Regions from separate parts of the Pseudarthrobacter sp. L19 genome, predicted to be linked through region 1. Evidence: riboswitches for the same ligand, from Rfam matches in the RefSeq annotation. Region 1 holds a riboswitch; each other region holds the start of a gene.
What was found. A riboswitch is a leader RNA that binds a small molecule or an ion and turns the genes downstream of it on or off. The one in region 1 is predicted to bind thiamine pyrophosphate.
Positions count from the first base shown of each region.

Region 2: it holds a riboswitch for thiamine pyrophosphate, as region 1 does, so the genes downstream of both, ACRQ5B_RS13000 (bifunctional hydroxymethylpyrimidine kinase/phosphomethylpyrimidine kinase) here and ACRQ5B_RS07205 (ECF transporter S component) in region 1, are expected to answer to the same signal.
Region 3: it holds a riboswitch for thiamine pyrophosphate, as region 1 does, so the genes downstream of both, thiO (glycine oxidase ThiO) here and ACRQ5B_RS07205 (ECF transporter S component) in region 1, are expected to answer to the same signal.

Region 1 covers NZ_CP193935.1:1,539,173-1,545,464, reverse strand. The annotation lists partial or broken gene ACRQ5B_RS07220 (UDP-N-acetylglucosamine 1-carboxyvinyltransferase) at 1-500, opposite strand, end outside; gene ACRQ5B_RS07215 (energy-coupling factor transporter transmembrane component T family protein) at 600-1,403, opposite strand; gene ACRQ5B_RS07210 (ABC transporter ATP-binding protein) at 1,400-2,959, opposite strand; gene ACRQ5B_RS07205 (ECF transporter S component) at 2,970-3,548, opposite strand; TPP riboswitch at 3,669-3,810, opposite strand; gene ACRQ5B_RS07200 (hypothetical protein) at 3,837-4,559, opposite strand; gene ACRQ5B_RS07195 (DUF4235 domain-containing protein) at 4,665-4,928, shown strand; gene mnhG (monovalent cation/H(+) antiporter subunit G) at 4,971-5,378, opposite strand; gene ACRQ5B_RS07185 (monovalent cation/H+ antiporter complex subunit F) at 5,368-5,646, opposite strand; gene ACRQ5B_RS07180 (Na+/H+ antiporter subunit E) at 5,643-6,188, opposite strand; gene ACRQ5B_RS07175 (Na+/H+ antiporter subunit D) at 6,185-6,292, opposite strand, start outside.
Region 2 covers NZ_CP193935.1:2,724,390-2,730,681, forward strand. The annotation lists gene ACRQ5B_RS12995 (Rne/Rng family ribonuclease) at 1,035-3,893, shown strand; TPP riboswitch at 4,047-4,144, shown strand; gene ACRQ5B_RS13000 (bifunctional hydroxymethylpyrimidine kinase/phosphomethylpyrimidine kinase) at 4,203-5,780, shown strand; gene rplU (50S ribosomal protein L21) at 6,146-6,292, shown strand, end outside.
Region 3 covers NZ_CP193935.1:2,301,261-2,307,552, forward strand. The annotation lists gene ACRQ5B_RS10980 (DEAD/DEAH box helicase) at 1-1,680, opposite strand, end outside; gene ACRQ5B_RS10985 (RNB domain-containing ribonuclease) at 1,977-3,518, opposite strand; gene ACRQ5B_RS10990 (ferritin-like fold-containing protein) at 3,560-4,273, shown strand; gene thiE (thiamine phosphate synthase) at 4,308-5,000, opposite strand; TPP riboswitch at 5,027-5,144, shown strand; partial or broken gene thiO (glycine oxidase ThiO) at 5,135-6,292, shown strand, end outside.

The sequences.
Region 1 (6,292 bases):
ACGCTGCGGGTGCGGCGGGCGGCGTCGACGTCCATGCCGTCAAGGTCCAGGACGGCGGGGCGGCGGATCTGCAGGTCGGTGGCGTTCAGCCAGGTGCATTCGACGCCGATGCTGGTGAGCACCTCGACGATCCGGTTGACCTCCTCGATCCGGGCCAGCCGGCGCGGCACCGTGGTGCCGCGGTTGATCAGGCTGGCGCAGAGCAGGGCGACGCCGGCGTTCTTGCTGCTGTTGACGTCCACGGCGCCGGAGAGGGTGTGGCCGCCCTCCACGCGCAGGTGGGTCATCTGGGGCCGGCCCACCTTGACGATGGCGCGGCCGAAGATGGACTCCAGGCGCTGGATCATCTTCAGGCTCAGATTCTGCTTGCCCTGCTCCATCCGGGCGACGGCGCTCTGGCTGGTGCCGAGCTCGGCAGCAAGCTTGCCCTGGGTCCAGCCCTTTTCGCCGCGTGCGTCCTTGAGGACCGTGCCGAGGTGTTCTGCAGTGGGAAGCGTCATACCCAAGAAATATCACAGATGAGCTACCACCCGCCTCCGGATGGGCTTCAAAGCGCGAAATGTCACACCCCTAGTCGGATGGTGCGATACCCGCGGGCGTCACTGCTGGCCGAGGAACACCATGTTCCAGGTCCCGGCGGCGACGGCGGCGGCTACCGCTGACCCCGCGATCACCATTCCGCCCAGGACTACCCACACGTCCAGCCCGGTGAAGCGCGCCTGCCGGGCCCAGGTCCGCCGGGCCCCGCCGAAGCCGCGCGCCTCCATGGTTACCGCCAGCCGCGAGGCCCGCCGGACGGCCTGGACCAGCAGCCCGAAGCTCTGCCCCAGCATGGCCCGGGCCCGCTGCGCCGGGCTGCCGTGCGAGCCCACGCCGCGGGCCCGCCGGGCCATCCCGATGGTCTGCCATTCATCCGCCATGAGTCCCACCAGCCGCATCGCGGCAAGGGTGCCCAGCACAAACCGGTGCGGCAGCCGGGCCTGCTGCGCGAGGGCGTCGGCCAGGTCCGTGGGGTCGGTGCAGCTCATCAGCAAGACGGCCGGCAGCGCGATCGCCAGGCCCCGTAGCAGGAAGCCCAGGCCCAGCTGCAGCGAGCCCTCGCTGATGGACCAGAGCCCCACGTCGAGCAGGATCCGGCCCCGGTCCGGGGCGAGGATGGCGGTGCTCCAGCCACCGAGGGCGGCGGCCAGGATCAGCGGCCAGCCGCGGCGCCAGAGCAGGGCGGGGGTGAGCCCGGCCAGCGGGAAGAGCAGCAGCTCAAAAACCAGGGCCACGGACGCGGAGACCCAGTCGATGGACAGGGCCAGCGCCACGGTGATCAGCACGACGCCGGAGAACTTGGCCAGCGGGTTGGCGCGGGCCAGCAGGGCGCGGTTTCCCTCCAGGGTCAGGGCTTCCCTCATGCCGCCGCCCCCTGCAGCTTGAGTTCGTCGCCGCCGAGGACGTCACTGAATTCGGCGTCGTGGGTGACGGAGACGACGGCGGTGCCGGCGTCCAGGAGTTCGGAGAGGAAGGAGGCCAGCTCGGCCCAGGTGTTGGCGTCCTGGCCGAAGGTGGGTTCGTCCAAGACCAGGACCTGGGGGTGGGCGGCCAGCACGGTGGCCACGGACAGGCGCCGTTTCTCGCCGCCGGAGAGGGTGTACGGGTTGGCGTCCACCAGGTCCCGCAGCCGCAGCCGCTCCAGCAGTTCGTCCACCCGGTCCGCGCCGCGGCCCAGCTGCCGCGGCCCGAAGGTCAGTTCGTCCAGCACCCGGCCGGTCACGAACTGGTGTTCGGGTTCCTGGAAGACCGTGCCGATCCGCGGGATCAGCTGCTGTGCCTTCCAGGCGTAGGGGTCGATGCCCGCGCCGGCGCTGAGGTCGGTGGTGGCGGACACGGTCCCGGCCACCGGGGCCAGCAGCCCGGCGAGAGTCAGGGCGAAGGTCGATTTCCCGGCGCCGTTGGGCCCGGTGATGGTGAGCGCGCGTCCGGCGCGGACCTGCGCGGCGATGCCCTCCTGCACCGGCACGGGCGGCACGGCCCGGAAGCGGGTCCGCAGGCCGCCCCGGCGGGGACGCTCGCGGGACACGGCCAGGGACTCCGCGGCCAGCAGCAGGCGGCCCGCCTCAAAGCCGGTCTCCGGACCCTTTCCGGTGCTGCCGGCGCTCCGGGCGCGGGTGGCCGGCACGTGGCCCGGGACCCAGACCCCGGCGGCGATCAACATCTCCCGCGCCTCGGCCAGCACCCGGTCCGGCGGCCCGTCCAGCAGCACGGCGGCGTCACCCGCGCTGCCGGGCTGCAGCACCACGATCCGGTCCACCAGGTCCTTCCACACGGAAACCCGGTGTTCCACCACCACCAGGGTGGCGCCGGTCCGGTCCAGGCAGCGGCCCACGGCGTCGCGGACCTCCAGCACGCCGGCGGGGTCAAGGTTGGCGGTGGGTTCGTCCAGCAGCAGCAGCCCGGGCCGCATCGCGAGGATGCCGGCCAGGGCCAGCCGCTGCTTCTGCCCGCCGGAGAGGGCCGAGGTCGGGTGCCCCAGGGGCAGGGAACCGAGCCCGACGTCGTCGAGCGCCTCGCCCACCCTCGCCCAGATCTCCGCGGGCGGGACGGCAAGGTTCTCCGCCCCGAACGCGACGTCGTCGCCGACGCGGGAGAGCACCACCTGGGTCTCCGGGTCCTGCTGCACCAGCCCGGCGCGTCCCCGCCGCTCCCGGGGCGGGGCCCCGTCGATCAGCAGGCTGCCGGTCTCGTCGGCGTCGTCGGCCTCCGCGTCCGCGCCGCCGCCCTCGCCGAGCACCCCGGCGAGGGCGTGCAACAGTGTGGATTTACCGGCGCCGGAGGGCCCCAGCAGCAGGACGCGTTCGCCCGGGCTGATGTCCAGGTCCAGTCCGCTGATGGCGGGGCGTGACCGTCCGGCGTGCCGCCAGCCCCAACCGCGGGCGGTGACCGCGGCGGGGCGGACGTCGTCGGCGTTCATGCGCGGGGTGTCAGGAGAAGACGGGTTCGGTGGCCGCCTTGCGGGAGGCGAAGGAGGCCAGCACCCCGGTCCCGGCCAGGCCGCGGGTGGCGATCCAGGCCAGGCCGCCGGCGATCACGGCACCGGAGATGGCGCAGAAGACGATGTAGGCGGCCTTGTCCCCGGCCTCGAAGGCGATGTTCCAGCCCCAGGGCAGGAAGCAGTCGTTCAGGCCGCAGAAGAGGCCCGCACCGGCGCCGGCGAGCAGGGAGACCGGGAGGTTGAACTTGGTGTAGCGGAAGGCGGCGAAGACCAGCTCCGCGCCGAGGCCCTGCAGGATGCCGGAGATCAGCACGGTGGTGCCGTACTGGGAGCCCATGATCAGCTCACCGGTGGCGGCAACGGCCTCGCAGAACAGCGCGGCGCCGGGCTTGCGGACCACCAGCATGCCCAGGACCGCGGGGATCATCCAGCCGCCGGCGTAGAGGCCGGTCAGGGGCGGGTAGACGGCGGTGAGCGGGATTGAGACCACGTTGGCTCCCTGGTCCCAGGCCCAGAAGATGACGCCGCCGGCGATCGCGATCAGCGCCGCCAGGACAATGTCGGCCACGCGCCAGCTCTTCTTGCCGGCCGCTGTGGTGCGGGGGTGGAAATATCGGTCATGTCGTCCTCCTGAGGTACAGGAGGGGAGGGTGTTCCGGCCACGGCGGCCGCTGCCGCGTGTTCCGGACACCCTGAGAACTCGACTCCCTTGCGCCGGTACTAACCGGATCAGGTTCGAGGGTCTGCGGCTGTCCGCACTCTCAGCGCCCACCTACGGTTTCCGGATTCCTCCGGAAGGGTCCGACGGCGGCGCTCCCCTGTCGTTGTGAATGTCGCCCGTGTGGGCTGGGCCAGTTTACACCCGCGCCGCCGGGGCCCGCCTCCGCTTCCGGCCGAGCCGGATCAGCACGATGCCGACCGCCACGAACCACGCCCACATGAGGAGGCCGTAGCCGCCGTAGAGCGCCGGGACGAGGTACCGCAGCGCCTCCGCGAGCAGCCCCAGGGCACCGGCGGCGATGCCCAGCCAGCCCACAGCCCTGGAGAGCCCTCCCCGCACCATGGCCACGGACATCAGGAGGATGCCCGCCGCGGAAAGCACACCGGCGACGGCGGGTGTGTTGTTCTCGGCGATCAGCGCCTCAGCGGCGGCACTGATCCGCTGCCGCGCGGCGTCGTCGGCCGCCCCGGCGTACCGGTCGCTGAGATAGACCAGCACCAGGGAACCGCGGCTGGTGACCGGGATGGCAAGGATCAGCGCCCAGGACAGCCCGCCCACCAGGGCGCCACCCAGCGCCAGACCCCGCGCCACGCCCTGTGCCGCCGGAGCGCACGCCAGGAATAGCGCGGCGAACACGGGCACCGCCAGGATGTTGGGGACCGTCCAGAGCAGCTGCTCGGCGACGTAGACGGGCTTGTTGCGGGCGATGAACTCCAGCGTCGGCACGGCCCCGTCGACCGGCGGCGGCGCGATGAAGTCCAACACGAGGGCCAGCACCAGCAGCACGACAAAGGCGATCGCGCAGCAGCCGGCCGCCAGCTGGAACGGCGCCCAGGGTGCTCTCGGGTCTCTGTCCATGCCCGACGGTAGGCCGGGCGGCGCGCGGCGGACAGGGGCGTCCGCCCCGGACCGGTGTGCCAGTAGGCTAGGGACAGCCCTGTTTCCACCCGCAAGGAGCACGAAATGAACATTGTCATCAAACTGCTCGGCACCGGCATCAGCCTGGTCGCCGGTCTCGTCGGCACCAAGCTCGTGGACACCGTCTGGGAGAAGTCCACCGGCAACAAGCCGCCGAAGGGCCACGACGACGACGTCCCCACCACCCTGCGCCAGGCCCTGACCTTCGCGCTGATCTCGGCCTCGGTGAGCGCCGTCATCCAGGTCCTCGCCAACCGCGGCACGCAGCGGGCCATCAGCCGCTTCGCCAAGACTCAGGACATCGTCTAGGCACACCGCACCACCGGACTCCGACGGGGAGTCCCCCGGGCATCAGTCCCGGCGGGGCTCCCCGTCGTCGTTCAAGCCGCGTTCCCCGGCGGCCTGCTGCACCACCGCTTCGAGCTCGTCCGCGCTCAGCAGCTCCGGGTGGAGGTGCTTGGTGCGGTAGCCGGCGCGGCCCACCATGTGCGCGGAGACCGGGACCGTCAGCAGCTGGAAGATCCACGCGACCACCAGCACCGGCCACACCCACCAGGTGCGCATCTGCAGGCCCACGGCGCACAGCAGCAAAAACAGACCGAGGACCTGCGGCTTGGTGGCTGCGTGCATCCGGCTCATCAGGTCCGGGAAGCGGAGCAGGCCGATCGCCGCGCCAAGGGACATCAGCGCGCCTACCACCATGAACACGGCGGACACGGCGTCGATCACCGGGTCTGCGGAAAAGGTCTCAGGATTCATGGGGGTGCCTCCTCCGGTCGGCCACGAAGCGGGCCACCGTCACCGAGCCGACGAAGCCGATGATCGAGATCGCCACCAGCAGCATCAGGTTGTTCAGGTGCCGGTTGACGGCCATGTCGATGCACAGCGCCGCGCCCAGGATGGCCAGCAGCACGTCGGCGGCGAGGACCCGGTCCAGCAGGGACGGCCCGCGGGCGATCCGGATGATGGCGCCGCCGGCTGCGAGGGACAGGATCACGGCGGTGACGGCCAGGACGATCGGCATCATGCGGCTGCCTCCTGCTTGAGGGCGGAAACTTCCTCCGGGGTGCCCATGATCCGGATCAGGCCGGCCTCGGTATCCCGGACGTCCTTGCGGAGCTTGGCGGCGTCGTCGGCGTCGCGGACGTTGATGCCGTGGATGTAGAGCGTGGACGTGGTCCGGTCCACCTCCACCACCAGGGATCCCGGGATCAACGAAATCACGTGGCCGGTGGCGGTGACCAGGAGGTCCGAATGGCTGCGGAGCGGGACGGCGACGACGGCGCTGATCACCCGGGGCCCGCGCACCACGGCGAGGTAGAGGACCTGGAAACTCGCCGCGACCACCTTGGCCAGGAACACCACGCCGAAGGGGATGGCGCGCAGCACGTTGAACCGGCCGCCCAGTTCCACCGGCGGCAGGTAGAAGAGCCGGGCCACGAGCACAGCGATCAGCGCACCGAAGAGCAGATTGCCGGCGCTGAAGTTCTGCCAGAGGGCGCCCCAGACAATCACCAGCCAGACCAGCAGCGGCAGTTCCTGGCGCAGGGAGATCCGTTTGCGGGTCATTTGCCGCCTCCCTGCGCCACCGGCTGCGGCGGGGCCGGGACCGTGACCTCGTCACCGAGCACCGCGTGGATGTAGGAGGACCGGTCCAGCATCTCGGCCGCGGA
Region 2 (6,292 bases), 1.2 Mb from region 1:
CGGGATGTGCGGCCTAAGCCAGCATTTCCGACTGCTGTGAGACAATGAAGCTGGCTGGGACGTGAACCACATTCGCGCTTCAGTCCGGCGACTTTGAATTCAAGACCGCCAATGAGGAGCAGGGATCTTCCCGGGTCTGATGATCCGGTTTTCCCGCAATGCCATTGGACGGCACCTGGTTGTGATGCATCGATCAACGGGTTCGCAGCGAAGCCGCCGGCCCTCCAGGGCTGCCGCACCCCAATGCCGGTGCGAACCTGAGGGTATTCAATTGACTTCTGTCAATGCCTGCGGGTGTTGACAAATATATGCCCCCAGGGCGCCGGATGTGGCGGCGCATCAGGGGCAGGAGCGTGGCCACATATGGATAATGAACAGCTGGAAACGGGCAACGACGAAGCAACGGTTTCCGACGCCCCCATGACCGACGGCGTAACCGCCACCGAGGTGCCGGAGAAGCCCAAACGGGCCCCGCGCACCCGCAAGAAGGCGGCCCCCAAGGCCGAAGCGGCCGCACCGGTCGGCGAAGCCGCCGACGCCGCGGCCCCCGCCGCCGACGCAGAAGCGTCCGCTGCCGGTGCAGACAATAGCGGCACGGCCGTGGCCGCGGCTGCCGGGGATCCGGTAGCGGAGAAGGCCCCGGCGCGCCGGACCCGTACCCGTCGCCAGGCCGCTCCGAAGGCAGCCGCAGCACCAGACGCCGACGCCGCACCCGAGGCTGCCGCCGCGGACGAAGCCCCCGCCCTCCTCACCGTCTCCGAGGCCGTGGCACCCGCCGACGTGCTGGCCGAGGCCGAGACCGATGTCCCGCGCAAGCCGGTCCGCCGCCGGGCCAGCCGCGCCAAGGCAGCCCCCGCCGAGGTGCCTGCAGAAACCGCACCGGAGGCCGGCGCCACCGACGACGCGCCCACGGCCGATAATGCCGTTGCCGCCCAGGACGCTCCCGCCGTCGCCACCGAAACCCCCGCCGAGGCGGCTCCGGCACCGGAGGCCCCGCGGAGGAGGCTCAGGAAACCGAAACGCCGTCGCTGTTCATGGCCCCCGGCGCCGGCGCCGTCACCTCAATGCTCTTCCAGGCCCCGGACCTCACCGCCGTCGTCCGTCCCGCCCCCGCCCCGGTTGCTGCCGCTGCCGAGGACGCCGACACCGATGGAGACGACGAGGACGACGAGCAGGGCAACCGCCGCCGTCGCCGCAGCCGCGGCCGCCGTGGCCGCAGCCGGGTCGCCGAGGCCGACACCGACGCCGAGCCCGGCGACGAGGACGCCGAGGAGGGCCGCGAAGCCGCACTGGAGGACGGCGTGACGTCCCGCCGCCGCCGTCGCCGCCGTCGCGGTGAACAGGACCTCGAACTGACCGGCGGCAGCGACGACGACCCGCCCAACACCGTCACCCGGGTCCGTGCCCCGCGCACCGTCAGCGACGCGCCCGTCAGCAACCGCGTCACCTCGGTCAAGGGCTCCACCCGGCTGGAGGCGAAGAAGCAGCGCCGCCGCGAGTCCCGCGACACCGGCCGCCGCCGCACCGTCATCACCGAGGCGGAGTTCCTGGCCCGCCGCGAATCCGTTGACCGGCAGATGATCGTGCGCCAGCGCGATGACAGAATCCAGATCGGCGTCCTCGAAGACGGCGTCCTGGCCGAGCACTTCGTGTCCAAGACCCAGCAGGACTCCCTGATTGGCAACGTCTACCTGGGCCGTGTCCAGAACGTGCTGCCCTCCATGGAGGCGGCCTTCGTCGACATCGGACGCGGCCGCAACGCCGTGCTGTACGCCGGCGAGGTCAACTGGGACGCCGTCAACCTCGAGGGCAAGCAGCGTCGGATCGAGAACGCGCTCAAGTCCGGCGACTCCGTTTTGGTCCAGGTGACCAAGGACCCGGTGGGCCACAAGGGCGCCCGGCTGACCAGCCAGATCTCCCTGCCCGGCCGGTACCTCGTGTACGTGCCCGGCGGCTCCATGACCGGCATCTCCCGCAAGCTGCCCGACGTCGAACGCAACCGCCTCAAGCGCATCCTCAAGGACCGCTTGCCGGAAGACGCCGGCGTGATCGTCCGCACCGCGGCTGAGGGAGCCTCGGAAGAGGAACTGACGCATGACATCAACCGTCTGCGCGCCCAGTGGGAAGGTATCGAAAGCCAGGCCGCGTCCACCAAGATCCTCGCCCCGGAGCTCCTCTACGGCGAACCGGACCTGACCATCAAGGTGGTCCGCGACGTGTTCAACGAGGACTTCTCCAAGCTGATCGTCTCCGGTGAGGAGGCCTGGGACACCATCGAGGCCTACGTCACCTACGTGGCGCCGGACCTGGTGGGCAGGCTCGAGAAGTGGACCAAGGACACGGACATCTTCTCCGCCTGGCGTATCGATGAGCAGATCCACAAGGCTCTGGAACGCAAGGTCTTCCTGCCTTCCGGCGGCTCCCTCGTGATCGACCGCACCGAGGCCATGACCGTGGTGGACGTCAACACCGGCAAGTTCACCGGCAGCGGCGGCAACCTCGAGGAAACCGTCACCAAGAACAACCTGGAAGCGGCCGAGGAAGTCGTCCGCCAGCTGCGCCTCCGCGACATCGGCGGCATCATCGTGATCGACTTCATCGACATGGTGCTTGAATCCAACCGCGACCTGGTCCTGCGCCGCATGGTGGAGTGCCTGGGCCGGGACCGGACCAAGCACCAGGTGGCCGAGGTGACCTCACTGGGCCTCGTTCAGATGACCCGTAAGCGGATGGGCACCGGCCTGCTGGAAGTCTTCGGCGAGCAGTGCGAGGCCTGCGCCGGCCGGGGCGTCGTCACGCACGACGAGCCGGTCGAGCACCGCCGCGCCAACACCGTCGCCGCGGAACACCACGTTCCGCGCACCGAGCAGCAGCCCGCCGCCCGCAACGAGCGTAAGCGCCGCCGCGGCAAGGGCGGCCAGGGCACCGAGGTCCAGCAGCAGGCACCGGCTGCCGGGCACCACGAGCCCACCGAGGCCGAGCGGCACGCCAAGGCCGAGGCCACCCGGGCCGCACTGGCGAACATCGCGGCGGCGGCCCACGCGGCGCACCTGCACGACGGCGAAGCCACCGCAGCGCCCGACGCCGAGACCAGGCAGGCGGCCCTGGATGCCGCCGTCGAGCTGGCCTCCACCGAGGAAGCAGCCGGCCGTCCCGCCGCCGTGCTGACCTTCGGCGGCGAGCAGGTGGCCCTGCCCTTCGTCGAGCACGCCGAGCAGGCGCCGCAGCCGGCCCTGACGCTGGACCTGCTGACCGAGGCGTTCGCCAACCTGGGCGACTCGGACTCGCGGAACCGCCAGTCCGGGCCAACGGAGACCGCGGCCCGCGAGGCCGCCCCGCCTGTGGAAGCGCCGTCTGTGGAAGCACGGTCCGAGGAAACCCCTGCCCCGGAGGCTGAGGCACCCGCCGAGGCTCCGGCCGCCGGTCGGTCCGCTGACCAGTCCCGGGCAACCCGGGGCCGGGGACGTGCCCGCACGGCCCGGATCCAGCCGCCGAACGCCCGCAACCGCGCGGCCGAGCCCGAAGCGCGCCGGGAACCCGCCCCGCAGCAGGCTCCCAAGCAGGACACCCGGCAGCAGGAGGCTCCGAAGCAGGACACCCGGCAGCAGGAGGCTCCGAAGACGGCTGCACCGGTGGCGGCCCCCGTCGCCACCCGCACCCCCGCGGCTGATGAACCGGCCACCGGTCAGCGCCGTCCGCGGCGGCACCGCAGCGCCAGCCGTGCCCAGGGGGCGGCCAACGAGACCGCCGTCGAGCAGCACCGGCAGGCCTCGGCCGCATCCGGCCAGGGCTCGGTCCACGAGGCCAAGGCGCCGGAAACGGTCAAGCCTGTGGTCAAGGACAACGGCGGCCCGATCATCCTCGGCGTCGGCGTACCGGCCTCGGAGCTGTAACCGCTCGGCCGCACGCATCGGCACCACTCGCGGGTATCTCCCGGACTCGACGTTTCGAAGCGTCGACTCCGGGCGGTACCCGCGAGCCGGTTAAGGGGGAGACCGGTCGGAGGACGGGACGGGCGGGAGAACCCGGGGAGGGGCGCTACGCTGGAACGCGACACGGGGTGCCGCGCATCGGGCCGGCTGAGATCCACACCCGTTGAACCTGTCCGGTTAGCACCGGCGAAGGGATGTCTCTTGTCTTCGACCCAACCCGCGGCAGCACCCGCGGCACCTTCAACCGTTCCCGCGGCCGGCGCCACCTTCCTGCAGACGGTATTTCCCGCAGCGCAGGCTGCACCCACCGGGCGGGCCGCGATCCCCAGGGTCCTCGCCATCGCGGGGTCCGACCCTTCCGGCGGTGCCGGAATCCAGGCGGACCTGAAGAGCATCGCGGCCATGGGTGGCTACGGCATGGCCGCCATCACGGCCCTGACCGCCCAGAACACCCGCGGCGTCCGGTCCGTGCACGTGCCGCCCGCCGCCTTCCTGACCGAGCAGCTGGACGCCATCGCCGAGGACATCACCATCGATGCCGTGAAGATCGGCATGCTCGGCGACGCCGGCGTCATCGACGCGGTACGGGCGTGGCTGGAACGCACCCGGCCCGCCGTTGTCGTCCTGGACCCCGTCATGGTCGCCACCAGCGGTGACCGGCTGCTGCAGGAATCGGCGGTGGCGGCGCTGCACACCCTGCTGCCGCTCGCCGACCTGGTCACCCCCAACCTGGCCGAACTCGCCCTCCTGCTGGACGAACCGGTCGCCGCCGGCTGGGCGGAGGCGCTGGAGCAGGGCAAACGCCTCTCCGCGCTGGCCGGAACCACGGTCCTGGTCAAGGGCGGCCACCTCGAGGAGGACGCCGACGGCGGCTGCCCGGACGCGCTGGTCAACAGCTCCGGACTGCTCGGCAGCGAAACCGTGGTGGTGCCGGGGGAGCGGGTCGACACCCGCAACAGCCACGGCACCGGGTGCTCGCTGTCCTCGGCCCTTGCGACGGCCTACGCCGCCGGCGGGGACTGGGAAGCCGCGCTGCGCCGCGTCAAGCCCTGGCTGCTGGGGGCGCTGCGCGAGGCCGGACGGCTCGACGTCGGCACCGGCAACGGACCCGTCCACCACTTCCACCACCTCGCCCAGCCGGCGGAACCGGCGCCCGCGGCCGGCACGGGACAGTTCACGGACCACCTCAAGGAACCCGGCGACTTCGCCACCGGACTCGAGCCGCTCGCCGCGGAGGGCCTGACGGAAATCTACGCCCTGGACTTTATCCGGGGCCTGGCCGACGGGACCCTGCCTGAGCACGAGTTCGCCTACTACCTGGGCCAGGACGCGCTTTACCTCAATGGCTACTCCCGGGTGCTGTCCCGCGCCGCCGCGCTTGCCCCGACGGAGGCAGAGCAGCTGTTCTGGTCACGCTCGGCCGCCCAGTGCCTGGAAGTTGAGTCGGAACTGCACCGCAGCTGGCTGGCCGGACGTGCCGGCACCCCGCGGCGGCAGGGTCCGGTCACCAAGTCCTACGTGGACCACCTGCACGCCGCGTCGCTGGCCGGCAGCTACGGGGTCCTCGTGGCCGCGGCGCTGCCCTGCTTCTGGCTCTACGCCGAGGTCGGCGCCGCGCTGCACGCGCAGTTCCTGGCAGCGGGCGCGGACGAAGCCCACCCCTACGCCGCCTGGCTGCGCACCTACGCGGACGAGGCCTTCGCCGAGTCGACCCGGCAGGCGATCCGCTACACGGACGCCGCCGCCCGCCGCGGTTCCGCCGCCGAACGGGGCGCCATGACCGAGGCCTTCGTCCACTCCGTGCGCTTCGAGGTGGACTTCTTCGACGCGCCGCGGCTGCACGCCTGACCCGGAACGGGAGCCGCGGCCGGTAAGGTGGTGGGGCGCGGTTCCCGAAAGCGGCTGCGGCGCCCGGTCCGGTTCCTTGGAAAACGGCACTGTGGCACCGGTCACGCCCGACTCTCCGGGGCCTGCCTCGTTTGCGGCCGAAGGCGAAATTAGCGTAGTCTTGATCTTCGGTGCTTACGCCAACACTTGGGTTATGACCTTGAGGACCTGTCCACCCCACGCGGGACGGATGATCCACGGGATAGCTCATGGGTTCCCCCGGGGAACCTGCCGGCGTTGAGGCACAGCGTGAGCCGCTCCGGTAGTTCGGGGCCAGGTTCCGCACGCAAATCTAGTAATAAACGTCGAGAGAAGTGAGTTCCCCAGTGGTGTACGCGATTGTCCGCGCAGGCGGCCGCCAAGAGAAGGTTTCTGTTGGAGACTTCGTTACCCTGAACCGCGTCCCCGGTGGAGCCGGCAGCACCTTTGAGCTGCCCGCACTGCTCCTGGTGGACGGTGACAAGGTCACGTCT
Region 3 (6,292 bases), 760 kb from region 1:
CCCGGTGGCCTCCACGGGCGCTGCGGTCGTCTCCTGCTCGGGTGCGGTCCGACGACGGCGTGAGCCGTCGCGGGTGCCTTCGCGCGAACCCTCACGCGAACCGGAGCGGGAACCGGAACGGCCACCTTCGCGGCCGCCTTCGGACGAACCGGCCCGCGAACCCTCGCGGTTGCCGGAGCGTCCGCCCTCACGGGAGCCGGAGCGTCCGCCGTCGCGGGAGCCGGAGCGTCCGCCGTCGCGGGAGCCGGAGCGTCCGCCGTCGCGGGAGCCGGTGCCTGCGCTGCTGCGCGTGTTTTTCTTGCCGGTCTCGCCCAGGTCCTCGAGTTCCTCGGCGTCCACGCCGGCCAGGACGCGCTTGTCGCGCGGCAGGCGCCCCTTGGTGCCCTCGGGGATATCGAGGTCCTCGAACAGGTGCGGGGAGGAGGAGTAGGTTTCGATGGGTTCCGGAACGCTCAGGCCGAGGGCCTTGTTGATCAGGCCCCAGCGCGGCATGTCGTCCCAGTCCACGAAGGTGACGGCGGTGCCCTTGTTGCCGGCGCGGCCGGTGCGGCCCACGCGGTGCAGGTAGATCTTCTCGTCTTCGACGCACTGGTAGTTGATCACGTGCGTGACGTCGTCGACGTCGATGCCGCGGGCGGCGACGTCGGTAGCGACGAGGACGTCCACCTTGTTGTTGCGGAAGGCGCGCAGCGCCTGTTCGCGGGCGCCCTGGCCGAGGTCACCGTGGATGGCGGCGGCCGCGAACCCGCGGTCCACGAGTTCCTCGGCGACCTTCGCGGCGGTGCGCTTGGTCTTGGTGAAGATGATGGTCCGGCCGCGGCCGCGGGCCTGCAGGATCCGGGCCACCACCTCGACCTTGTCCATGCTGTGGGCGCGGTAGATCAGCTGGCGGATGTCCCGCTTGGTGAGGCCCTCGTCCTCGGGGTCCGCGGCGCGGATGTGGGTGGGCTGGCTCATGTAGCGGCGGGCCATGGCGATGACCGGGCCGGGCATGGTGGCGGAGAACAGCAGGGTCTGGCGCACGGCCGGGGTGGCGGCGATCAGCGTCTCGACGTCGGGCAGGAAGCCCAGGTCCAGCATCTCGTCGGCCTCGTCGAGGATGACCATCTTGACGTTCTTGAGCACCAGGTGCTTCTGCTTGAACAGGTCGATGAGGCGTCCGGGGGTGCCGACGACGACCTCCACGCCCTTCTGCAGCGCATCGACCTGCGGCTCGTACGCGCGGCCGCCGTAGATGGTGGCGATCCGGGCGTTGCGCTTGCGGGCGGCGTTCTGCAGGTCGTTGGCGACCTGGACGGCGAGCTCCCGGGTGGGGACGATCACGAGGGCCTGCGGGGCGCCCGGTGTCGGGAGGGCGTCGTAGCCGGCGTCGTCGCGGCCGATGACCCGCTGCAGCGCGGGGATACCGAAGCCGAGGGTCTTGCCGGTGCCCGTCTTGGCCTGACCGATGATGTCGTGGCCGCCCAGGGCCACCGGCAGGGTCATGGCCTGGATGGGGAAGGGGTGGGTGATCCCCGCGTCGGCCAGGGACTCGACGATGTCGGCGCGGACGTTGAAGTCGGCGAACGTTTTTTCCGGAAGGGCGTGGGGCGCCTCGTCGGAGCTGATGGTTTCTTCCGGTTCGATCGATTCCGTGCCGGATTCGTCGGTCAGAAGCTGATGCGTGTGCAATTCACTCACGGGGAGTTTCCTTATTCATTTGGGTTGCGCTGCCTGCTCGACGGGGCGGCGGAGGGCCGTTCCGGAGCACGCTCGATAGGCGCAAGCAAGTCCAGTGGAGCCGATCGCGGGCTATCTAGGTGCTGGCACTGGGACCAGCGGGTGTGTCTCAAGATCGCGTAGGGGCGGGCTTGTTGATTCGAAATTACGAGGAAATCAACGACCGGGCATCCATTACTACCCTTCCAGTCTCAGCCGTTCGGCCCCTTCGTCCCCGACGGCGCGGCCGTTGCGGCGCGGTGCGGCGCGGTGCGGTCTTAGCCGACCAGCTCCAGCCGCACCTCCCGGGCGGCGATGTCGGCCGAGACGACGCGCACCCGGACCAGGCTGCCCGACTCCATCTCACCCGGGCAGCGGGCGGTCACGGCAGGCTCCGCGATCTGCACGATTCCGGACGGACCGTTTCCGTTGCCGTTGGCTTTTGTCCCGTTCCCGTTGCCGTTTCCCTTGCCGTTGGTGCCCTGGGCTGCGCCGGCACCGTTGCCGGCCCCCGCGCCGTCACCGTTGGCGGGCTTCGACCCGGAGATGACGACGGCGTCGAACTCCTGGCCGACGTGGTTGACCAGCAGCGCCGCCTCGACCGTGTCCAGCGACATCCGCTCCAGCTTTCCGGCGAGCTGGTCCGAAGCGGCCATGATCGCGGGCAGGGACGGCAGCGCCTCCCGGGCCCAGGCCGGAACCTCGCCGCCGTTTGAGAGCGCCTCGCAGATGACCAGGACGAACCGGTCGATCAGGCGCCGCAGCGGGGCGGTGGAGTGCGCGTAGGACGCGCCGATGGCGGATTGGATGGCGTCGTCCGGGACGCTGCCGTCGAAGGGGGTGTACCCGGCGCCGCGGAACAACATCCCGGCCGAGTGCAGGATCGCCAGCTGCTTGGGATCCGTGGGGTCCAGCGTCCGCAGGTATTCCCCGTAGCTGGTCTCCCCGTCCCACGGCTTGCCCAGCGCCCCGGTCTGCCGGCGGAAGTGGCGCAGGGAGCGTTCGTCCGGCGCGGGCATGGTCCGCAGGATGCCCACCTTGCCCTCGAGCATCAGTCCCGCGGCGGCCATCCCGGTCATCAGCGAAATCTGCGCGTTCCAGTCCTCCACCGGCAGCGGGGGAGCCGCGACGATCCGGTAGCCGCCGTCGGGGAGCTGTTCGATTTCCTGGTCCGGCATGTTCAGGCTCGCTCCGCCGCGCTGCCGCTCGAGCTCCACCCGCTTGCCGCCGACCTCTTTCAGCAGTTCCAGGACGGGGGCCGCCGTGCCGGCGTCGAGGTCCGCCTGCACCCCGGCGTAACTGAGCTTGGCGCGGCTGATGACGCGTGCGCGGCGCACCAGGACCGAGGACACCTCGGCGGCGGCGTCGAGCTCGAACTCCCAGACGAAGGCCGCGCAGAGCTGGCCGGCGAGGAGGCTGCCTGCGGCCTCGCTGATGACCTCGGGGTGCAGCGGAATGCGGCCCTCGGGCGTGTAGAACGTCTGCCCGCGGCGGCGCGTCTCGGCGTCGAGGGGTCCGCCGGGGGCCACGAAGGAGGGGACATCGGCGATCGCGTAGAAAACCTTGTATCCGTCCCCGGAGCGGTCAATGAACAGTGCCTGGTCCAGATCCGTGGACGACGCCGGGTCGATCGTCACGAACTCCACGTGCGTCAGGTCCAGGCCGGGGAGTTCGTGCCCGGCCACCGCCGCCTCGGCGTCGCGCAGCGCCTCTTCGGGGAACGGCCCGGGCAGTTCCAGGAGGGTGCGCAGGGCCTTCAGCGCCTTGGCTAGCTGGTTTTGCTGCTGGCGGACGCTCGGCGTCAGGCGATGGTGAGACACGAAAGTCAGGGTAGCCCGAAATCCGCCGCTAGTCTTGAACGATGAGCACTCCGACGCCGGATTCCGCCCGCGATCACCGCTTTCTCACGGACCTGCTCGGCGTGATGGCCTACAGCGAACTCTCCGCCTTTGAACGGCTTTCCTCCGACGCCCGCTATGCGCCCACCCTCCGGGACCGGGCCGTGCTGGGCCGGCTGGCGGTGCGGGAGTTCGAGCACTATGAACTGGTGTGCGCCCGGCTGCAGGAGATGGGCGAGGACGTGGAGGGGGCCATGGTGCCGTTCCAGCGCTCGGTTGACCACTTCCATGAGCGGACGCGGCCAGCCGACTGGTTCGAGTCGCTGATGAAGGCGTACGTCATCGACACCGTCTCCGCCGACTTCTACCGCTCCCTGATTCCGCGGCTGGATCCCGCCACCGCGGCACTGGTGGAGCAGGTCCAGGCCTCCGAAGAGGCCACCGAGGTGCTGCGCGAACGGCTCAAACAGGCCCTGGCCGACGATCCACGGCTGGCCTCCCGGCTGGCGCTGTGGGCACGGCGGCTCCTCGGCGAGGCGCTGACCCAGGCGCAGCGGGTCGCGGCCGACCACGCCTTCCTTGGCGTCCAGGGTTCGGACGCAGCGGGCACAGGGGCAACGGGCAATGGCTCCCCATCCAACGGCGTCCCGGCGGGCACGGATCCGGTCCGGGCGCTGCTGACCTCGCTGGCCACGGCACACTCGCGCCGGATGACCATGCTGGGCCTCGCCGGGTAGAGAGCCTGCACCCGCCCGGGGCAACCGGCAGGGCTTACGCCCGGGCGTCGAGGGCGGAGAGCAGCGCCTGCGCCGCAGCAGCGGGGTCGTCGGCCTCGGTGATCGCCCGGACCACCACGATCCGCCGGGCCCCGGCGTCGAGGACCTGCTCCACGTTCGTCAGGTCGATGCCGCCGATTGCGAACCACGGCACGACGCCGGCCACCTTTCCGCCGTCGCCCGCGGCCTCGGCGCGCTCAATCGCGTCGGCGGCGTAGCGGACCAGGTCCAGGCCAACGGCGGCACGGCCGGGCTTGGTGGGGGTGGCCCAGACCGGGCCCACGCAGAAGTAGTCCAGCCCGCTGCGGCCAGGCGCGGCGGCGATGGCGGCGTCCACCTGCTCCGGGGAGTGGGTGGACAGGCCGATCACGGTGTCCTTGCCGAGGAAGTCCCGGGCCGCACGGAACGGAATGTCCTTCTGCCCGATGTGGAACACCGGGGCGCCGGCCAACGAGGCCAGGTCCGCCCGGTCGTTGACCGCCCAGAGCCGGCCGTGGCGCGCCGCGACCGTGTGCAGGACCTCCAGGAGTTCGAGTTCCTCCGCGGCTTCGATGGTCTTGTCCCGGAGCTGGATGATGTCCACGCCCCCGGTAAACGCGGCGTCGACGAAGGTTTCAAAGTCTCCGCGGTCCTTGCGGGCATCGGTGCAGAGGTACAAACGGGCGGTGCTGTGGACATCCTGGCTCATGCCCCAAGCGTAGTTCCTCTAAACTGGGCGCATACCGCGGGAGCCCCGCACGCCGTCGACGGCGCAGGGCTGAGAGGGCGTCAGAGCCGACCGCTTGACCTGATCCGGCTAGTACCGGCGTAGGGAAGGAACCCATGAACACCACCCCCGGCCCCGCTGCCCGGCCTGAGGACCCCGGTGCCCGGCCTGACGGCCCCCTCGACGCCGTCGTGATTGGCGGGGGCGTGATCGGCCACGGCATCGCCTGGGAACTCCGGCGCTCCGGGCGGACCGTGGCGCTGGTCGACGACGCCCCCGGGGACGGGGCCAGCTGGGCCGCCGCCGGCATGCTGGCCCCCGTGAGCGAACTCCACTACCAGGAGGAGGGGCTCCTGCCCCTGATGCTGGAGTCCTCCCGGCTCTGGCCCGCCTTCGCCGGCAGCCTCGCCGACGACGGCGACGGGGGAGCGGGCACCGGCTACCTGCCGACGCCGACCCTCGCCGTGGGTGCCGACGCCGCGGACCGCCAGGCGCTCGCGGACCTGCGCGCCCTCCAACTGGCCTCCGGCCTGTCCGTCGAACCCCTCACCGTGCGGGAGGCCCGCCGCCGCGAACCGCTGCTCAGCCCGGCCATCTCCTGTGCCTTCGAGATCCCCGCCGACCACCAGGTGGACCCGCGCCGCCTGATAACCCGGATCAGAGCCCTGCTGGCCGCCGACACCGGATTCCGGGCCGTCCCGCAACGCGCCGAGAGCCTGATCCAAGCGGACGGCCGGGTCACCGGCGTCCGGCTCAGCGGGGAGGGGAGGTCCGGGCGGCCGAAACCATCGTGGCCAACGGACTGGGCGCCGCCGCCCTACAGGACCTCCCGGCCGGGCTCACCCTGCCGCTGCGGCCGGTCCATGGTGACATCCTCCGGCTCCGGGTGCCCGAGCGGCTGCGTCCCCTGCTGAGTTCCACCGTCCGCGGGCTGGTCCGCGGCATTCCGGTCTACATCGTTCCACGCGGGGACGGCACCGTGGTGGTTGGCGCCACCCAGCGCGAGGACCAGGCTTATGACCGGGCCGTCTCCGCCGGCGGGGTCTACCAGCTGCTGCGCGATGCCCAGCAGCTGGTCCCGGCCGTCGCCGAGCTGGAACTCGTCGAGGCCACGGCCAGGGCCCGCCCCGGCACCCCCGACAACGCCCCGCTGCTGGGCCGGGTCCGTACCTCCGCCGGCGGCGGCCACGTCCCGGGCCTGGTGATCGCCACCGGATTCTTCCGGCACGGGGTGCTGCTGACCCCGGCCGCCGCGGCCATCTGCCGGGAACTGC